DNA from 2 places in the Rossellomorea sp. KS-H15a genome. Region 2 is predicted to be linked to the other one. Evidence: a T-box and tRNA genes for the amino acid it is inferred to sense, from the RefSeq annotation. Region 2 holds a T-box; the other holds one or more tRNA genes.
What was found. A T-box is a leader RNA that pairs with one kind of tRNA and senses whether it is charged. The one in region 2 lies ahead of serS (serine--tRNA ligase), so its partner is inferred to be a tRNA-Ser.
Positions count from the first base shown of each region.

Region 1 (9,769 bases), 880 kb from region 2:
AATCCTAAGGTGAGCGAGAGAACTCTCGTTAAGGAACTCGGCAAAATGACCCCGTAACTTCGGGAGAAGGGGTGCTCTGGTAGGGTGCAAGCCCGAGAGAGCCGCAGTGAATAGGCCCAGGCGACTGTTTAGCAAAAACACAGGTCTCTGCGAAGCCGTAAGGCGAAGTATAGGGGCTGACGCCTGCCCGGTGCTGGAAGGTTAAGAGGAGTGCTTAGCGCAAGCGAAGGTGCGAATCGAAGCCCCAGTAAACGGCGGCCGTAACTATAACGGTCCTAAGGTAGCGAAATTCCTTGTCGGGTAAGTTCCGACCCGCACGAAAGGCGTAACGATCTGGGCACTGTCTCAACGAGAGACTCGGTGAAATTATAGTACCTGTGAAGATGCAGGTTACCCGCGACAGGACGGAAAGACCCCGTGGAGCTTTACTGTAGCCTGATATTGAATTTTGGTACAGCTTGTACAGGATAGGTAGGAGCCTTGGAAACCGGAGCGCCAGCTTCGGTGGAGGCATCGGTGGGATACTACCCTGGCTGTATTGAAATTCTAACCCGCGCCCCTTATCGGGGTGGGAGACAGTGTCAGGTGGGCAGTTTGACTGGGGCGGTCGCCTCCTAAAGAGTAACGGAGGCGCCCAAAGGTTCCCTCAGAATGGTTGGAAATCATTCGCAGAGTGTAAAGGCACAAGGGAGCTTGACTGCGAGACCTACAAGTCGAGCAGGGACGAAAGTCGGGCTTAGTGATCCGGTGGTTCCGCATGGAAGGGCCATCGCTCAACGGATAAAAGCTACCCCGGGGATAACAGGCTTATCTCCCCCAAGAGTCCACATCGACGGGGAGGTTTGGCACCTCGATGTCGGCTCATCGCATCCTGGGGCTGTAGTCGGTCCCAAGGGTTGGGCTGTTCGCCCATTAAAGCGGTACGCGAGCTGGGTTCAGAACGTCGTGAGACAGTTCGGTCCCTATCCGTCGTGGGCGCAGGAAATTTGAGAGGAGCTGTCCTTAGTACGAGAGGACCGGGATGGACGCACCGCTGGTGTACCAGTTGTCTTGCCAAAGGCATCGCTGGGTAGCTATGTGCGGAAGGGATAAGTGCTGAAAGCATCTAAGCATGAAGCCCCCCTCGAGATGAGATTTCCCATCACGTAAGTGAGTAAGATCCCTAGAAGATGACTAGGTAGATAGGTCAGAGATGGAAGCATGGCGACATGTGGAGTTGACTGATACTAATCGATCGAGGACTTAACCACAAAGAGTCATTATTTTAATGAACAACAATTGGTCGATATTCGGCTTTCTTGACATCAATTCTTTATCTAGTTTTCAGGGAATAATTTTATACGAAAATATAAAAAAGCCTTGAAAAATTATATCTACACGATATAATAATACTTGTCCTAAAAAAGAGACAAGACATAGTCTGGTGACAATGGCGAAGAGGTCACACCCGTTCCCATGCCGAACACGGAAGTTAAGCTCTTCAGCGCCGATGGTAGTTGGGGGATCTCCCCCTGTGAGAGTAGGACGTCGCCAGGCTATATACCATGGAGGATTAGCTCAGCTGGGAGAGCATCTGCCTTACAAGCAGAGGGTCGGCGGTTCGATCCCGTCATCCTCCACCAAAGATTTTTGCGCCAGCAAAATATCTTTCCTTAAACTGCTCCGGTGAACTACTTTCATTAAGCAGTATTTATAAAAGGATCTTACACGCCGGTGTAGCTCAACTGGTAGAGCAACTGACTTGTAATCAGTAGGTTGGGGGTTCAAGTCCTCTTGCCGGCACCATTTGGTTTTTTATGAGACGAGCCATTAGCTCAGTTGGTAGAGCATCTGACTTTTAATCAGAGGGTCGAAGGTTCGAATCCTTCATGGCTCACCATTGATTTTTGCTTCGGCAAAATATCTTACCATTGTTTTTCTCCAATGTGAAAAACATAAATAAATGCGGGTGTGGCGGAATTGGCAGACGCACCAGACTTAGGATCTGGCGCCGCAAGGCGTGGGGGTTCAAGTCCCTTCACCCGCACCATTTCTTTTGCGGAAGTAGTTCAGTGGTAGAACACCACCTTGCCAAGGTGGGGGTCGCGGGTTCGAATCCCGTCTTCCGCTCCAGAGACTTGCCGGGGTGGCGGAACTGGCAGACGCACAGGACTTAAAATCCTGCGGTAGGTGACTACCGTACCGGTTCGATTCCGGTCCTCGGCACCAGGATTTTTTGCGAAGCAAAATAATCATCATTGATTTGCGTAAGCAAAATATCTATCCTTACGTTACTATTATAGAATTCATTTAGCGCCCGTAGCTCAATTGGATAGAGCGTTTGACTACGGATCAAAAGGTTAGGGGTTCGACTCCTCTCGGGCGCGCCATATATCGGGAAGTAGCTCAGCTTGGTAGAGCACTTGGTTTGGGACCAAGGGGTCGCAGGTTCGAATCCTGTCTTCCCGACCACCTTCTTTGGGGCCTTAGCTCAGCTGGGAGAGCGCCTGCTTTGCACGCAGGAGGTCAGCGGTTCGATCCCGCTAGGCTCCACCAAGATTTTTTGCACCAGCAAAATAATCTTCATTGATGTTTGCACAGCAAAAAATCCTATATGTTTTGCGAAAGTGAAACTGAATACTATGTTATATGTTTCTTGGCGGTGTAGCTCAGCTGGCTAGAGCGTACGGTTCATACCCGTGAGGTCGGGGGTTCGATCCCCTCCGCCGCTACCATTAGGGACCTTTAGCTCAGTTGGTTAGAGCAGACGGCTCATAACCGTCCGGTCGTAGGTTCGAGTCCTACAAGGTCCACCAAGTACCATTTTTATTACGGAGGAATACCCAAGTCCGGCTGAAGGGATCGGTCTTGAAAACCGACAGGGGTGTAACAGCCCGCGGGGGTTCGAATCCCCCTTCCTCCTCCATATTATCTTTTATATTTTATCGTCGCGGGGTGGAGCACGACCGAATAATCTTCGGAGCGTCTACATCAGCGCACCGACTGAGCAGCAACTTGAATAAGCTTACTGAAGTCGGGGTGGTTCTACGCGATACACAATGGGATAGTGGACACTTAAATATATTTTATCGTCGCGGGGTGGAGCAGTTCGGTAGCTCGTCGGGCTCATAACCCGAAGGTCGCAGGTTCAAATCCTGTCCCCGCAATACCATTTTGATTTGTTTATGAATTAGGAACTTGATAATTCGCGATGAGTCACGTATGGATAGTTATTTTCGCTAGCGCGAAGGTAATGAAACCTATTTTGCTAACGCAAAAAGCTTTGGTCCGGTAGTTCAGTTGGTTAGAATGCCTGCCTGTCACGCAGGAGGTCGCGGGTTCGAGTCCCGTCCGGACCGCCATTTTCATTAAAAGATAATGGTATTATTTTTTTCAAAACTAAGTAAGGCTCAGTAGCTCAGTTGGTAGAGCAATGGACTGAAAATCCATGTGTCGGCGGTTCGATTCCGTCCTGAGCCACCATTTTTTATTTAGACACATTATGGCGATTGTGGCGAAGTGGTTAACGCACCTGATTGTGGTTCAGGCATTCGTGGGTTCGATTCCCATCAGTCGCCCCATATTTTATTTTTTATTGCGGGTGTAGTTTAGTGGTAAAACCTCAGCCTTCCAAGCTGATGATGAGGGTTCGATTCCCTTCACCCGCTCCAATTTATTTTTTGGGCCTATAGCTCAGCTGGTTAGAGCGCACGCCTGATAAGCGTGAGGTCGGTGGTTCGAGTCCACTTAGGCCCACCATTTCATTATTCCGCAGTAGCTCAGTGGTAGAGCTATCGGCTGTTAACCGATCGGTCGCAAGTTCGAATCTTGCCTGCGGAGCCATATTTGGAGAAGTACTCAAGTGGCTGAAGAGGCGCCCCTGCTAAGGGTGTAGGTCGGGCAACTGGCGCGAGGGTTCAAATCCCTCCTTCTCCGCCATTTAGGCCCATTGGTCAAGCGGTTAAGACACCGCCCTTTCACGGCGGTAACACGGGTTCGAATCCCGTATGGGTCATTATGAAGAGACTATCATTCTTGATAGTCTTTTTTTGTTGTACAAAGTAGTACTTTGGCTTGAAATGAAGCTGATATAAGCATGCTTTATATGAAAAAATATGTTCCTGGTTTCTGCGTCATTGGATATATTATCGACTTTCCCCGATATATTATCGACTTTCCCGGTATATGATCCACTTCCCCCGTTTTATTATCAACTTCACTTCATACAAATCAAATTTTCCAGTGCGGAAGAGAAGGTCAGTGATCATCGAAAAACAAGGTCATCAAACACCACTTTCCTCCCTTTATTCGACACAGCTGCTTCATCTTCCAACCAACCAAAATCTTATACAAAATACCGGAATCCTTCTATATTCCCTACATATTTTAGCTTTTTTCATGAAAAAACTTTCGACAAATTCCGCTAAGAATTCAACGTATTTCCCCTATGTTTTTACAATGTAAACCTTACCATTTAGAATAACTTTCCAAATAAACCGCTTTTTCATATATGCATGTAGTAAATTGTCGTAATTGAACGACGATTATAAAGAGGATTTTGGTGATGTTGTGAGAAAGTAGTTATGTAGATTGAAAAAATGTAGGTGAGATGATGAACGCAATGACCATAACAGATTACGATGTGTTTTTGTTTCATGAGGGAAATTTGCAGCAGGCCTATCAGTTTATGGGTGCACATGTGAGAAGGGATTCCACTGGGACCTATACAGAATTTTGCGTTTGGGCACCGAAAGCAAGGCATGTTTCATTGGTGGGGTCCTTTAATCAATGGAATGGGAATGGATATGATCTAAAAAAGCGGAATAGTGAAGGTTTGTGGACGATTCGAGTCGATCAAGACCTGACGGGAGAAACGTATAAGTATGAGATTACGACTCCCCTGGGTGCAAAGAAGCTGAAGGCGGATCCGTACGGGTTTGCCTCTGAGAAGCGCCCTCATACGGCAAGCGTCGTGTATGAGCTGGATGGCTTTCGATGGGAAGATGAGAAGTGGCTCGAGAACCGTTCATCCACTACCATCTACGACAAGCCAATGGCGATTTATGAAGTCCATTTAGGTACGTGGAAGAAGGAAGCAGGAACGTTTCTATCTTATAGGGAATTAGCGCAGCAATTGATTCCCCATGTGAAGGAGCAGGGATTCACCCATATTGAGCTGCTGCCTGTCACGGAGCATCCATTTGACCGGTCTTGGGGTTATCAGGGTACGGGTTATTATTCCCCTACCAGTCGCTACGGCTCACCACATGATTTGATGGCATTTGTGAATGAATGTCATTTACATAATATTGGCGTGATCCTGGATTGGGTCCCAGGTCATTTTTGTAAGGATGCGCATGGGTTATATAAGTTCGATGGTTCGTTCGCCTATGAGTACAGTGAGGAAAGGGACCGGGAGAATTATACGTGGGGAACGGCGAACTTTGATTTAGGTAAAGGGGAAGTGAGGAGTTTCCTGATTTCAAACGCCCGCTTCTGGATGGATCAGTATCATATCGATGGCTTCAGGATCGATGCGGTGGCGAACATCATCTATTGGGCGAATCAGGGTGAGCTTAACCCGAATGAAGGCGCCATACAGTTTTTGAAAAACTTGAACAAGGCCGTTTTTGAGTTTGATTCTTCGATTTTGATGATTGCAGAGGATTCTACGGACTGGCCACAGGTGACGTCTCCCGTTCATTATGGAGGACTGGGATTTAATTATAAGTGGAATATGGGATGGATGAATGACGTCCTTAAATATATGGAAACCGATCCATCTGAACGAAGGCATGTGCATTCTCTCATCACGTTTTCACTGTTATATGCCTTTTCAGAGAATTATGTTCTTCCCTTCTCCCATGATGAAGTGGTGCATGGGAAGAAGTCGTTATTAAATAAAATGCCCGGGGATTACTGGCAGAAATTTGCTCAATATCGGTTGCTTCTGAGCTTCATGATGGCTCATCCAGGTAAAAAGCTTCTGTTCATGGGAAGTGAACTGGCCCCGTTTTCAGAATGGAAGGACCTTGAGGAATTGGATTGGCATTTACTGGATTACGAATTTCATCACAAATTCAATTCATATTTTAAAGAGCTTATGCATTTATATAAAGGTGCTGAACCATTATTTCAGATGGATCATCGTTCAGACGGGTTCCAGTGGGTTGACGTAAATAATGCAGAGCAGCAGATTTTCTCTTTCATCCGTTATGGGATAGAGAAGGGAGATCATCTTGTGGTGATCTGCAATTTCAGTCCTCATGTGTATCACCAGTATAAGGTGGGGGTAGATAAGGTTTCTTCGTATGAAGAGATCTGGAATAGTGATGATGGAAGGTTTGGAGGTTCCCATCAAGTGAACCCCAACCCGCTTACCGTGCACAATCAACCGTATCATGGAAGGGATGGGTATGTGGAAATGACGATTCCACCATACGCAGCCGTTTATTTAAGACCAATCGAGTGAAAGGGGAGAAGAGTAATGGCAAAAGGTAGATGTGTGGCCATGTTATTAGCAGGTGGAAAAGGGAGCAGGTTGAGTTCATTGACGAAGAGTCTGGCGAAACCGGCCGTACCATTTGGAGGAAAGTACCGTATCATTGATTTTACCCTGAGCAATTGTACGAACTCAGGCATCGACACAGTCGGTGTTCTTACCCAGTACCAGCCCTTGGTATTGAATTCGTATATCGGAATCGGGAGTGCGTGGGACCTTGACCGCAAAAACGGTGGGGTGACAGTCCTGCCTCCATATGCTGAATCATCCGAGATGCGCTGGTATACGGGGACGGCAAGCGCCATCTATCAAAATATGAATTACCTTGAGCAATATGATCCCGAGTACGTATTGATTCTGTCGGGTGATCACATTTACAAAATGGATTATAGTAAAATGCTTGATTATCATATCGAGAAAAAAGCGGATGTCTCGATTTCAGTCATTGAAGTGGGCTGGGATGAAGCGAGTCGTTTCGGACTGATGAACACGAATGAGGATATGCGTGTCACGGAGTTTGAAGAAAAACCGCCTTTCCCGAAAAGCAATCTTGCCTCGATGGGCATTTACATCTTCAATTATTCCGTGCTAAAGGATTATTTGGAGATGGATGAACGGAATCCGGACTCAAGCCATGACTTTGGGAAGGATGTCATTCCTCTCCTCCTTGATGAAAAGAAGAAACTGATGGCTTATCCATTTGAAGGCTATTGGAAGGATGTCGGTACGGTCAAGAGCCTTTGGGAAGCGAATATGGATCTAATAGATGAACAGAATGAACTGAATCTGTTCGATCATGATTGGAGAGTGTATTCGGTTAATCCGAATGAGCCTCCTCAATATATTTCAGAAGAAGCCCTTGTAGAGGGATCTCTTGTAAATGAAGGATGTACGATTGAAGGAACGATTCAAAAGTCTGTCCTCTTCCAGGGAACAACGGTGAAAAAAGGAGCGCATGTCAGTCGTTCAGTCATCATGCCGGACGCTGTCGTTGAAGAAAACGTCTATATCGAGCAGGCGATCGTGCCGTCGAATGTAAGAGTTCCAAAGGGCTTATGCATCATGCCGGAAGAGGGATCCGATGAAGTGATCCTCGTGACGGAATCATTCATTGAAGCACTGCTGGAGCAGGAAAGAGTATAAGGTTCAAGACCATCTTAACAACATTAGAGGAGGAGAAGTGTTTTGAAAAATACGATGCTTGGTGTTATTGATGCTACGAGTTACTACGATTCCTTGGAGGATTTATTATTACATCGCTCATTGGCGGCCCTTCCGATTGCCGGGAGATACCGGTTGATTGACTTTGTCCTTTCCAATATGGTGAATTCCGATATCGGCAGCGTTGCGATCTTTCCAAAGTTTCAATACAGATCCCTGATGGATCATCTCGGATCAGGCAAGAACTGGGATCTGAACCGGAAGCGGGATGGCTTGTTTTTCTTTCCTGCTCCTGGACTGGAAGCGAATGAAGAGGGTGTAGGGTCCTTTAATCACTTTGCCCATCATATGGACTACTTCAGACGCAGTACCCAGGAGTACGCCCTGATCAGCAATTGCTTCACGTTATGTAACATCGATTATCAACCCGTACTGGAACGTCATATCCGTATCGGTTGTGATATAACGGAAATGCGTCACAACGGCAGCTCCTTGGATATGTACTTGGTCAAAACGTCTACATTGATTGATTTGGTCGAGAACAGGCGTGAAACGGGCTACACATGTATGCAGGATGTAGTGGACGACATGGATAGCGGATTCAAGGTGTGCGGCTATGAGCATGCAGGATTTGTTCAAACGATTGATTCCATTGAAGAATACTATGATGCGAGCATGAAGCTTATGAACCTATCCTATTGGAAAGAGCTGTTCAAGAAAGATATGCCCATTTATACGAAAGTGAAGGATGAGCCGCCGACACGCTATACATCGGCTGCAAGCGTGAAAAACAGCATCATCGCCAATGGATGCTTCATTGAAGGCCAAGTGAAGAATTCTACTATGTTCAGAGCGGTGAAGGTTGGCAGGAATACCACAATTTCTAACAGCATCATTATGCAGAAGAGCCAAATTGGAGATAACTGTGTACTGGAGAATGTGATTCTGGATAAAGATGTGAGGATAGAAGATGGTGTCAAGCTTATCGGGGAAGCAAACAATCCAATCGTCATTCGCAAAGGGATGATTCAAGGAGCGCTGATGAATTCGTGAAAGTGTTATTTGTAGTATCTGAGTGTGTCCCATTTATTAAATCCGGGGGCTTGGCCGACGTTGCTGGTGCTCTGCCCAAGGAGTTAAGAAGTTTAGGCACGGATGTCAGGGTGATTCTGCCTAAATACGGCGGGATTCCTCAAGCATTCCGTTCAAAAATGAAACGGAAGAAAGAATTTTTCGTGTCGGTAGGCTGGAGAAATCAGTATTGTGGCATTGAAGAGTACAGTGAAAATGGCGTGACCTATTATTTTGTGGATAATGAATATTACTTTAACCGGGAGCGATTATACGGATACTTTGACGATGGAGAAAGATTCTCCTATTTTACAAGGGCTGTGTTGGAAAGCATCGCTGTTCTTGATTTCTATCCTGATGTGATTCATTGTCACGATTGGCATACGGGCATGGTTCCGTTCTTACTCAGAAGCGAGTATCAGGAGAGACCGGGCTACTCATTCATCCGCAGCGTATTCACGATTCATAATCTGCAATTTCAAGGAATCTACCCTAAAGAAGTGATGACGGACTTACTGGCTATCCCAGAGAGGTATTTTCATCATGAATACCTCGAATTTTATGGGAACATCAATTTCATGAAAGGAGCGCTCATTTCTTCAGACTTTGTCACAACGGTGAGCCCTACGTATAAAGAAGAAATCCTCACGCCTTACTACGGGGAAAAGCTTCATAATATACTAGGTCAGCGGTATAACCAATTATTGGGGATCCTTAATGGGATTGATGATGAAGTGTATAATCCTGATGACGGGGAGTTTCCTTTCTTCAGCGGGAATCTTCAAGGGAAGAAGCAGGCGAAGCAACATCTGCAAAAAAGCCTTGGACTTCGTGAGGAAGAAGGAATACCACTTGTGTCCATCATTTCGAGACTGACGAACCAAAAGGGTCTTGAACTTATCAGGGGCGTCTTTCATGAGATGATCCAGGAAAATGTCCAGTTTGTCCTGTTGGGGACAGGTGATTGGGAGTTTGAACAGTTTTTCAGGGAAATGGAGTGGACGTATCCTGATAAGGTAAGAGTACAGATCGGCTTCAATGAAGAATTGGCGAAAC
Region 1 covers NZ_CP096886.1:4,109,480-4,119,248, reverse strand. Annotated here, with positions in the region: rRNA gene M1J35_RS21205 (23S ribosomal RNA) at 1-1,250, shown strand, start outside; rRNA gene rrf (5S ribosomal RNA) at 1,420-1,536, shown strand; tRNA gene M1J35_RS21195 (tRNA-Val) at 1,547-1,622, shown strand; tRNA gene M1J35_RS21190 (tRNA-Thr) at 1,710-1,785, shown strand; tRNA gene M1J35_RS21185 (tRNA-Lys) at 1,804-1,879, shown strand; tRNA gene M1J35_RS21180 (tRNA-Leu) at 1,945-2,029, shown strand; tRNA gene M1J35_RS21175 (tRNA-Gly) at 2,038-2,112, shown strand; tRNA gene M1J35_RS21170 (tRNA-Leu) at 2,120-2,208, shown strand; tRNA gene M1J35_RS21165 (tRNA-Arg) at 2,293-2,369, shown strand; tRNA gene M1J35_RS21160 (tRNA-Pro) at 2,375-2,451, shown strand; tRNA gene M1J35_RS21155 (tRNA-Ala) at 2,460-2,535, shown strand; tRNA gene M1J35_RS21150 (tRNA-Met) at 2,638-2,714, shown strand; tRNA gene M1J35_RS21145 (tRNA-Ile) at 2,719-2,795, shown strand; tRNA gene M1J35_RS21140 (tRNA-Ser) at 2,813-2,905, shown strand; tRNA gene M1J35_RS21135 (tRNA-Met) at 3,073-3,146, shown strand; tRNA gene M1J35_RS21130 (tRNA-Asp) at 3,265-3,341, shown strand; tRNA gene M1J35_RS21125 (tRNA-Phe) at 3,387-3,462, shown strand; tRNA gene M1J35_RS21120 (tRNA-His) at 3,485-3,560, shown strand; tRNA gene M1J35_RS21115 (tRNA-Gly) at 3,577-3,650, shown strand; tRNA gene M1J35_RS21110 (tRNA-Ile) at 3,662-3,738, shown strand; tRNA gene M1J35_RS21105 (tRNA-Asn) at 3,748-3,822, shown strand; tRNA gene M1J35_RS21100 (tRNA-Ser) at 3,828-3,918, shown strand; tRNA gene M1J35_RS21095 (tRNA-Glu) at 3,923-3,994, shown strand; gene glgB (1,4-alpha-glucan branching enzyme) at 4,589-6,451, shown strand; gene M1J35_RS21085 (glucose-1-phosphate adenylyltransferase) at 6,467-7,624, shown strand; gene M1J35_RS21080 (GlgC family sugar phosphate nucleotidyltransferase) at 7,667-8,695, shown strand; gene glgA (glycogen synthase GlgA) at 8,692-9,769, shown strand, end outside.
Region 1: it encodes a tRNA-Ser, which carries the amino acid that the T-box ahead of serS (serine--tRNA ligase) is inferred to sense. The anticodon was not compared.

Region 2 (9,769 bases):
CTGAAAGCCCTGGCGAAACGGAAATCTTCCAAGGTCGCCGCTTTAAAGTATACAGAGGGATGGGTTCTGTCAGCTCGATGGAAAAAGGATCAAAGGACCGTTATTTCCAAGAGGAAGCGAAAAAGTTCGTTCCAGAAGGCATCGAAGGGCGTATTCCTTATAAAGGACCATTAGCCGATACATTGTATCAGCTGGTTGGAGGCTTACGTTCAGGAATGGGTTACTGTGGAACGAAAGACTTATACGACTTAAGAGAAAAGGCGCAGTTCATTAAAATGACAGGTGCCGGCCTTCGTGAAAGTCATCCCCATGATGTTCAGATTACGAAAGAAGCACCAAATTACTCTTTATAAGAAAATAATGACAAAAGCTGATCAGAATTTCCTGGTCAGCTTTTTTTAATGTGAAAGAAAGGTTATTCTCCGTCTTTTTTTAGAGGCCGCAAGTCCCTTGACCTATGCCAAAACTAGTCATATTCTCTGTCTATTCTTACCTTTGGAACTATGTTAAAATAACGAAGGTGTACATAAAATCTTGGAGGGCTAACAGTGAAAAGAAGTTGGATTCAAAAATCTTTTGTTTGTATGATGGTTTTTATGATGGCAATGAGTATGGTGCAGAAACCTGCCAATGCTCAAGGTGACTTGGACGTAAACGCAAAAGCTGCGATTTTAGTAGAAGCAAGTACAGGTAAGATTCTGTATGAGAAGAATTCCGATACAGCTCAAGGAATTGCAAGTATGACGAAGATGATGACGGAATACGTGTTACTTGAAGCAGTTAAAGAAGGTAAAGTGAAATGGGATCAGACATACACGGTTCCGACAAAAATTTCGAATATGTCCCATAATGATAATTTGAGTAATGTTCCATTAAGAGAAGAGGGAACATATAATATCAAAGATCTGTATGAGGCAATGGCGATCGAATCTGCGAATGCTGCAGCGATGGCCATCGCTGAAACTGTAGCCGGGTCTCAAGAAAAGTTTGTTCAAATGATGAATGATAAAGCCAAAGAACTGGGCTTGGAAAACTATAAATTTGTCAATGTGACTGGATTGAATAATAAAGATTTAGCTCCTTATGTGGATCAAGTGGTCGGTGGAGCAGATGAAGAAAATGTGATGTCTGCGAAAGATACCGCAACACTTGCTTATCGATTGATGAAAGATTTCCCTGAAATCCTTGATACATCAAAAATCGCGAAGAAGACATTCGCCGAAGGCACTGAAGATGCTTTCAATATGAAAAACTGGAACTGGATGCTGCCTGGATTGATTCGTGAATACGAGGGCATGGACGGTTTGAAAACCGGTACGACTGATTTTGCGGGTGGATGTTTTACAGGAACAGCTGAAAGAGATGGAATGCGTTATATTACAGTGGTGATGAACGTGGATATCAGCTCTGGTGAAAATTCTTATGACGCACGTTTTAATGAAACAAGAAAAATGTTAGATTACGCCTTTACTAATTTCACAATGGAAGAAGTCCTTCCTGCTGACTACAAAGTAAAAGGACATAAAACACTTTCAGTTCAAAAAGGAAAAGAAAAAGAAGTTCAAATCAAAACCGATTCTCCATTAAGCATGGTGGTTAAGAACGGTGAAGAAGATCAATACAAACCTAAGTTTGTGTTGGATAAGAAAAAGTTGAATGATGATGGCGAACTGACCGCTCCTGTTAAAGAAGGGGAAAAGGTCGGGTATGTCATGCTGGAAGCTAAAGGCAAGAAAGATTTAGGTTATCTTACGGATAAAGGAACGAACGCTTCAAAGGCATCTGTTGTGACAGTGGATGGTGTCGAGAAAGCGAACTGGTTCGTCCTTTCCATGAGAGCCGTCGGTGGTTTCTTCGGAGATATCTGGGATTCCATTACTTCTACGGTTAAAGGCTGGTTCTAACTTATAATAAACACCAAGGCTCAAGTTGATGAGTCCTGGTGTTTTTTTATAATTGAATAATTGTAGGGTCTTATACAAAGGGACTGAAGAAATGCTTGTCGCCGCTTCCGCTTTTCGTCTTGACATAAGCCCGTTTTTATTGTTTATTTAGCAGTAGGGTTACATAATCATTCCGATTGTTTTAGTCACGTTTTCTTCCTTTTTTGGGAAGTTGTGGGCATGCAAGGGATAAATATAAGGGGGATATAGATATGAAGACTGGTACAGATCGTGTAAAAAGAGGTATGGCTGAAATGCAAAAAGGCGGCGTTATCATGGACGTTGTCAATGCAGAGCAGGCAAAAGTTGCCGAAGCTGCGGGTGCAGTTGCGGTAATGGCTTTAGAACGTGTTCCAGCAGACATCCGTGCTGCAGGTGGAGTGGCAAGAATGGCAGATCCTCGTATTATTGAAGAAGTGATGGGTGCTGTTTCGATTCCTGTAATGGCAAAGGCTCGTATCGGTCATATAGTTGAGGCGAGAGTTCTTGAATCAATGGGTGTTGACTACCTTGATGAAAGTGAAGTATTGACGCCCGCTGATGAAGAGTACCATTTAAATAAAAGAGATTTCACGGTTCCTTTCGTATGCGGATGCCGTGATTTAGGTGAAGCTGCCCGCCGTATCGGTGAAGGGGCATCTATGCTTCGTACAAAGGGTGAGCCTGGAACAGGTAACATCGTTGAAGCGGTTCGTCATATGCGTAAGGTCAATGCTCAAGTACGTAAGCTAGTGAGCATGAATGAAGATGAGATCATGACAGAAGCGAAGTTACTGGGAGCTCCATACGAATTATTGTTAGAAATTAAAGAAAACGGTCGTTTACCTGTTGTAAACTTTGCTGCAGGCGGAATTGCTACACCAGCTGATGCGGCTCTTATGATGGAATTAGGGGCTGACGGAGTATTCGTAGGCTCTGGTATCTTCAAGTCAGAGAACCCTGAAAAATTCGCAAGAGCGATTGTAGAAGCGACTACTCACTATCAGGATTACAAGTTGATCGCAGAACTGTCTAAAGAGCTTGGTGTAGCGATGAAGGGTGTAGAAATTTCTTCTATCCTCCCTGAAAACCGTATGCAAGATCGTGGATGGTAAGGTGTGATTCTATGTTGAACATCGGTGTATTAGGACTTCAAGGTGCCGTCAGGGAGCATGTTCGTTCCATTGAAGCCTCAGGTGCCAAGGCGATCGTCGTGAAGCGTGTAGAGCAACTGGAAGAGATTCATGGGCTCATCATGCCTGGTGGGGAAAGTACCACCATGAGAAGGCTGATTGACCGCTATGGCTTTATGGAGCCGTTAAGACAATTCGCAGCAGCAGGGAAGCCGATCTTTGGAACATGTGCCGGTTTGATTCTGTTAGCGAAGCATGTTGTCGGTTACGAAGAGCCTCATCTTGGGGTGATGGATGTGACGGTGGAGCGTAATTCATTTGGCCGTCAGAAGGAAAGCTTTGAAGCGGACCTTTCGATTGCCCATGTAGGAGAAGGATTCAATGCCGTCTTCATCCGTGCGCCTCATATCGTGGAAGCGGGAGAAGATGTTGAAATCCTGGCGAAGCATAACGAGCGTATCGTGCTTGCCCGCCACGGACAGTTCCTCGGCTGTTCATTCCATCCTGAATTGACGGATGATCATCGTCTGACTGCATTTTTCGTTGAAATGGTGAAAGAAAGCATGGAAAAAACAATCGCATAATTCTATTGCAAAATGGAAAACATTGTAGTAGATTATGAAATAACCAATAAAAATTAAAATCGTTGAGAGGAAATAGTAGTAAAGAAAGCTTGCTAAAGAGAGTCGATGGCCGGTGAGAATCGATGCAGGAGCTTTACGAATCCATCCTTGAGTGAAGTACTGAATGAAGTAGGTATTTTCGGTGATTCCGTTACCATCTCTTAAGAGGAAGATGCGAGAGTGTCTTCAATTAGGGTGGCAACGCGGAAACCTCCGTCCCTTTTACCAGGGATGGGGGTTTTTTATATTTTTATAAAAAGGAGAGAAACTGCATGTTAGACATTAAATATTTACGTAACAATCTGGAAGATGTAAAAGCCCGACTTCAGCACCGCGGTGAGAACCTGGAGGACTTCGGTAAGTTTGAAGAGCTTGATAAGAGAAGAAGAGAGCTCCTGGTGGAAAGTGAAGATCTCAAGAGCAAGCGTAATGATGTATCCCAACAAATTGCCGAGCTGAAAAAAGAGAAAAAAGATGCTCAGGATATGATTGTGGAAATGCGCGAAGTCGGGGCCATGGTTAAAAAGCTGGATGATGAATTAAGAGGCATCGAAGAAGAACTTGAGCGCATCCTTCTTTCTATTCCAAATATCCCTCATGAAACGGTACCTGTCGGAGAAACAGAAGATGATAATGTTGAAGCGCGTAAATGGGGAGAGGTCCGGGAATTCGATTTCGAAGCACAGCCTCACTGGGATGTTGCCACAGGACTTGGAATTCTTGATTTCGAACGTGCAGGGAAAGTGACGGGGAGCCGATTCGTTTTCTATAAAGGACTTGGAGCAAGACTTGAAAGAGCCCTCATCAACTTCATGATGGACCTTCACATGGATGAGCATGGCTATACAGAAATGATCCCTCCATTCCTTGTGAATAGAGCGAGTATGACAGGAACAGGTCAGCTTCCAAAGTTTGAGGAAGATGCATTCAGAATTGAAAGTGAAGACTACTTCCTAGTACCAACGGCAGAAGTGCCTGTGACGAATTATCATCGTGATGAGATCCTGAAGGCTGACGAACTGCCTGTAAGCTATGTGGCATACAGCGCCAACTTCCGCTCTGAAGCTGGATCTGCAGGACGTGACACAAGAGGGCTGATCCGTCAGCATCAATTCAACAAAGTCGAGCTGGTACGCTTTGTGAAGCCTGAGGACTCTTATGATGAGTTAGAGAAATTGACGGGTCACGCTGAAAAAGTTCTTCAGCTGCTTGGCCTGCCGTACCGCGTATTATCTATGTGTACAGCGGACCTGGGCTTCACAGCAGCCAAGAAGTACGACATTGAAGTGTGGATCCCGAGTTACGGGACGTACCGTGAGATTTCTTCTTGCAGTAACTTTGAGAGCTTCCAGGCGAGACGTGCCAACATCCGCTTCAGAAGAGAGCCGAACGCAAAGCCTGAACATGTGCATACGTTAAATGGTTCTGGATTAGCGATCGGACGTACAGTAGCCGCCATCCTGGAAAACTACCAGCAGGAAGATGGCAGTGTCATCGTACCAGAAGCCCTTCGTCCATATATGGGTGGAGTGGAAGTCATTAAATAAAACGTTTTTATCAGCAAAAAGAAGTCTCGCGTTCCTCCGTGAGACTTCTTTTTAATTTTTTTTGAAATATCCTTGACTCCATTCATACACCATGTTATTATAATTCTTGTCGATACGGAGGAATACCCAAGTCCGGCTGAAGGGATCGGTCTTGAAAACCGACAGGGGTGTAACAGCCCGCGGGGGTTCGAATCCCCCTTCCTCCTCCATTGATTTTTTTTATAACCATCGCGCATAAACTTTGGAGATAGAATTCGTTACATTTCATGTAACGAATTTTTTTATTTTATCTCCATGTCAAAGGACCCAGTACCTCTTACTTAAGGTTCTTTATATCTTCTCTTACATGGTGATCGGACGTGTTTTCAAGTACACCGATCGCTGTAATATGACTGCGTGCTTCGTCATCCCCCAGCAGGTAGATCTTCGCATAAATATCCTTCATCGATTGATCATAATGATCATCTTCTGGTGAATTATGATACTGGCGGAATGGAACCTGAGCGCGTCTCATGGTCGACATATCGTCATCATAGTTATCGTTAAAGAGCATTTTAAGCTCGTTCACCTCTGTAGGGGTTGCGAATATCCGAAAGCTTGGACTGGCGTTTTGATTCGGATCCTGCAGAATATCCCCGCTGCTGATATCAACAAAATAAGTTTGTTTCGATTCCATCATCTCTACATCTCCCCAATCGATTATTTGTTACTACCTATACCTCTTTTCGGATGGAAATAAACGGATGGGTGCTTCCTCCTTTCTTTATTAGGCATTTTGTAGGGAGGGTATAAAAAAAGACTACTCATACCGCAGAGTAGTCTTTTCTTTATTTAGCTCTTTAACATTCTCGTCTGTTCGATGAAGTAACCGATTCTTTCGACGATTGGTTCGATGGAATTTTGGTCGTTGACGAGATCGTATTCGCTGATGTCGAGTCTTAAGACGGGACACGCGTTAAAGGAATTGATCCAGTTTTCGTAGCGCTCGTGCATTTCCTCCCAGTAGGCAACAGGCGTTTGCTGTTCCATCGGGCGACCCCGCTCTTTGATGCGGTCCACGATATGATCAATGGACCCTTCAAGGTAAATCAACAGATCAGGGTGAGGGAAGTATGGCGTCATGACCATGGCATCGAATAGGCTTGTATAGGTTTCATAGTCGATTTCACTCATATTCCCTTTTTCATAATGCATGCGTGCGAATATGCCTGTATCCTCGTAGATCGAGCGGTCTTGGATAAAGCCGCCGCCGTATTCAAAGATTTTCTTCTGTTCTTTAAAGCGTTCTGCCAGGAAGTAGACTTGAAGGTGGAAGCTCCAGCTTTTAAAGTCCTGATAAAATTTATCAAGATATGGATTGGTATCCACTTTTTCAAATGACGTCCGGAAGCCCAAAGCGTTAGCCAATCCGTTTGTCATCGTGGATTTCCCGACACCGACCGTTCCGGCAATGGTGATCACGGCATTGTTCGGGATCCCGTATTTAGTGCGAAGATTCATGATAGTGAACTCCTTTTTTCAGTGTAGTTTCTAATTGAGTAAGAATATGTTCCAGATCCTCTTTGTTTTGAACAAAGTCTACGTGGTCGCCATTGTAGCGAAGAACAGGGATATCCGGGTGTGTTTCTTCGAATGTATTCATATATTCTTCATAATCCAGTGATAGCTGCTTCAGGTATAGAGGGCTGATTTTCTTTTCAAAATCACGTCCTCTTTTTTCGATGCGCTTCAGGAGCGTATCCAAGCTTGCGTTCAAGTAAATGACCACATTGGGTCTCGGCATGTCTGAAGTCAGGATGTCATAGATGTTGAGGTATTTCTTGAATTGTTGTTCATCCTTCAATGTGCGTTTTGCGAAGATGATGTTTTTAAGAATATGATAATCTGCAACGACAGATTTGTTCTGAGATAAGTAGTGTTTCTCGATATCTTCTAATTGTTTATATCGATTGCATAAGAAAAACATCTCTGTTTGAAAGCTCCACTCTTCAATGTCATCATAAAACTTATCTAAGAATGGGTTTTCATCTACGATTTCTTTAAGCAGGTGAAATTGAAAATGATCGGAAATCGCTTTTGCAAGAGAGGTTTTTCCTATTCCAATCGGGCCTTCAACGGTAATGAAAGGAATGCGCCCCATTAATTGTCCTCCTCATATTACTCTCGAATATAGTGTGAAAAATTACGACAGGAATTATTGTAACACAATATATGGATGGTTTGTTCAGGATATTTCCTGTATAGATAAAACACATCACCTTCATTGTATCGGCTTCCTGTAAGGGAATTTTTATGAAGACGCACATAAAAAGCTGATGAATAGGTGTTTATAGATTTACCTATCCATCAGCTTCTATTAATTATCTTTTTACAACATTGAAATTGTCGGAAATTAACAGCCAGTTTTGAGGGAAAGGCAGACCGAGCTTCCAATAGCTCATCCCCCTCAATTTCAATTCTTTCATAAGGTCGAATTTGGCCTGGATGCTTCGTGCATCTTCAAACCAAACTTCATGATCCTTTCCGGTGCCTGCATCACGGTACTTGAAGAATGGTGCCTGCGCTTTTTGATCATAATCGATTTTAACATTGTTATCAGCGGCTATCTGGATTGCCTGTTGCGGACTGATGGCTTTGGCTGTGCTTCCCTGTACAAAAGGGAGTGTCCAGTCATAACCATACAAATTCTGCCCCATGAGAATCTTTGATGGAGGCATCTCAGAAACAGCGTACTCAAGAACATCCCTCACCGGTCCGATAGGGGATACGGCCATGGCAGGACCGCCGCTGTAACCCCACTCATACGTCATGATGACCACGAAGTCGACAATTTCACCGTGGGCTTTATAATCATGTGCTTCATACCATTTCCCTTTTTGATCTGCACTGGTCTTTGGAGCAAGGGCGGTGGAGAGCAGCCATCCTTCCTGATTGAAGCGTGCCTTCGCTTTTCGTAAAAATTGGTTGTAGGCTTCTTTGTCCTGTGGACGTAAGTACTCAAAGTCGAAGTGAATATCCCTGAATCCATATTTCTTAGCCGTTTGGACGACGTTATCCAGGAACTTATTCTGGATGTTCTGATCGGTTAATAGAATTCTGCCCAGTTCATCACTGAATGTCCCTTCCTCCTGGTTGGTGATGGCCATCATCATGACATTATTATTGTCTTTCCCGGTTTGAATGAGGTTTCCGAGGGGAGGTTCTTTCAAAGTGCCATCCCGCTTCGCCTGAAAACTGAACGGAGCGAGATACGTGAGATAGGGGGCGGCTTCCTTGGCGCTTTGTTCAAGGTTCGGGGCCACTTCCTTTCCGTATGGCTCAACATAGCCATTAAACTCCGCTTTCACCTTAGGCTTCTGTGGGATGTATAAACGAGTCCCCACCTGTAGAGGCTGATTAGGAGAAATCCCGTTCACCCTTGCAAGTTCCTGATAAGGGACGCCCGTCTTTTGACTGATTCTCCAAAGACTATCCCCGGGTTGAACAAAATAAAAACTTCCTATAATCGGGATGACCAGTGATTGGCCGATCACTAAATTATTGGGGTTCGGCAATTGATTAGCGTCCACTATATCATTAACTGTTGATCCATACGCTTGAGCGATACCAAATAAAGATTGGTTCGGCTGGACAACATGTATTTGCATAAACAAACCCTCCTTTAATTCATTCACTATAATCAGCGTATGAGAAGGGTGGTTTGAATATGTTTTCTGCCGGAAATTTTATAAAATCCCGCCGGTAGGATCAATCTTTGCTTTTAAGACATTTTTCATCATCGTCAAAGCGTAGTGATTATCTTCTTCACTGACAGAAGCGATGGCGTCGCCGGGCACCATTAGGTTAAACTCTCTCATATAGGCATCATTGGCTGTGAAGAGTACACATATATTACCGGCAATCCCTGTGATGATCAGGTTCTTGACAGATAAGTGGTGAAGAAGCGTGTTTAATGCCGTACCATAAAAGGCAGAGTGTTTCGGTTTAATAAGAAAGTAATCGTCTTCCATCGGTTGGAGAGGAGTCATGATCGGGTCGCTCGTCTTATTATGACATTTCTTATAGATCTCTTTGTAATCTGCTTTCCAAAGCTCGTAATGGTCGTTAATATAGATGGTAGGAAGCTGATGTTTCATACAATAGCGACGCAGGGAGTTAATGGGATCGACAATCTTTGAGGTGTGTTGCGCCAACGTTTCCCCATGTGTAAAGTCAAATGGATTCATAATATCGATGACCAAAAGAGCAGTATCGTTAGGTATCATGTGAAAGCCCCTTTCCACTATAGTTTGGTGTGAATCGGGATATTTTATAAAGGATTGAGAAATAAATTTACAGGAGTACACAATGGGTATAAGAGAAGAACAGTTTATGAAAGAAGCACTGATAGAAGCAGAGAAAGCCGCCGCCATCCAGGAAGTTCCGATTGGCGCCGTGATTGTGATGGATGACGAGATCATCGCCCGGGCCCATAATCTGAGGGAAACGAGCCAAAACGCCATCACCCATGCAGAAACACTGGCGATCCAAGAGGCATGTGAGAA
Region 2 covers NZ_CP096886.1:582,300-592,068, forward strand. Annotated here, with positions in the region: gene guaB (IMP dehydrogenase) at 1-353, shown strand, start outside; gene M1J35_RS02800 (serine hydrolase) at 549-1,904, shown strand; gene pdxS (pyridoxal 5'-phosphate synthase lyase subunit PdxS) at 2,156-3,037, shown strand; gene pdxT (pyridoxal 5'-phosphate synthase glutaminase subunit PdxT) at 3,049-3,639, shown strand; T-box leader at 3,693-3,902, shown strand; gene serS (serine--tRNA ligase) at 3,951-5,225, shown strand; tRNA gene M1J35_RS02820 (tRNA-Ser) at 5,342-5,434, shown strand; gene M1J35_RS02825 (hydrolase) at 5,542-5,904, opposite strand; gene M1J35_RS02830 (deoxynucleoside kinase) at 6,057-6,725, opposite strand; gene M1J35_RS02835 (deoxynucleoside kinase) at 6,709-7,365, opposite strand; gene M1J35_RS02840 (glycoside hydrolase family 18 protein) at 7,586-8,872, opposite strand; gene M1J35_RS02845 (cysteine hydrolase family protein) at 8,951-9,490, opposite strand; gene tadA (tRNA adenosine(34) deaminase TadA) at 9,573-9,769, shown strand, end outside.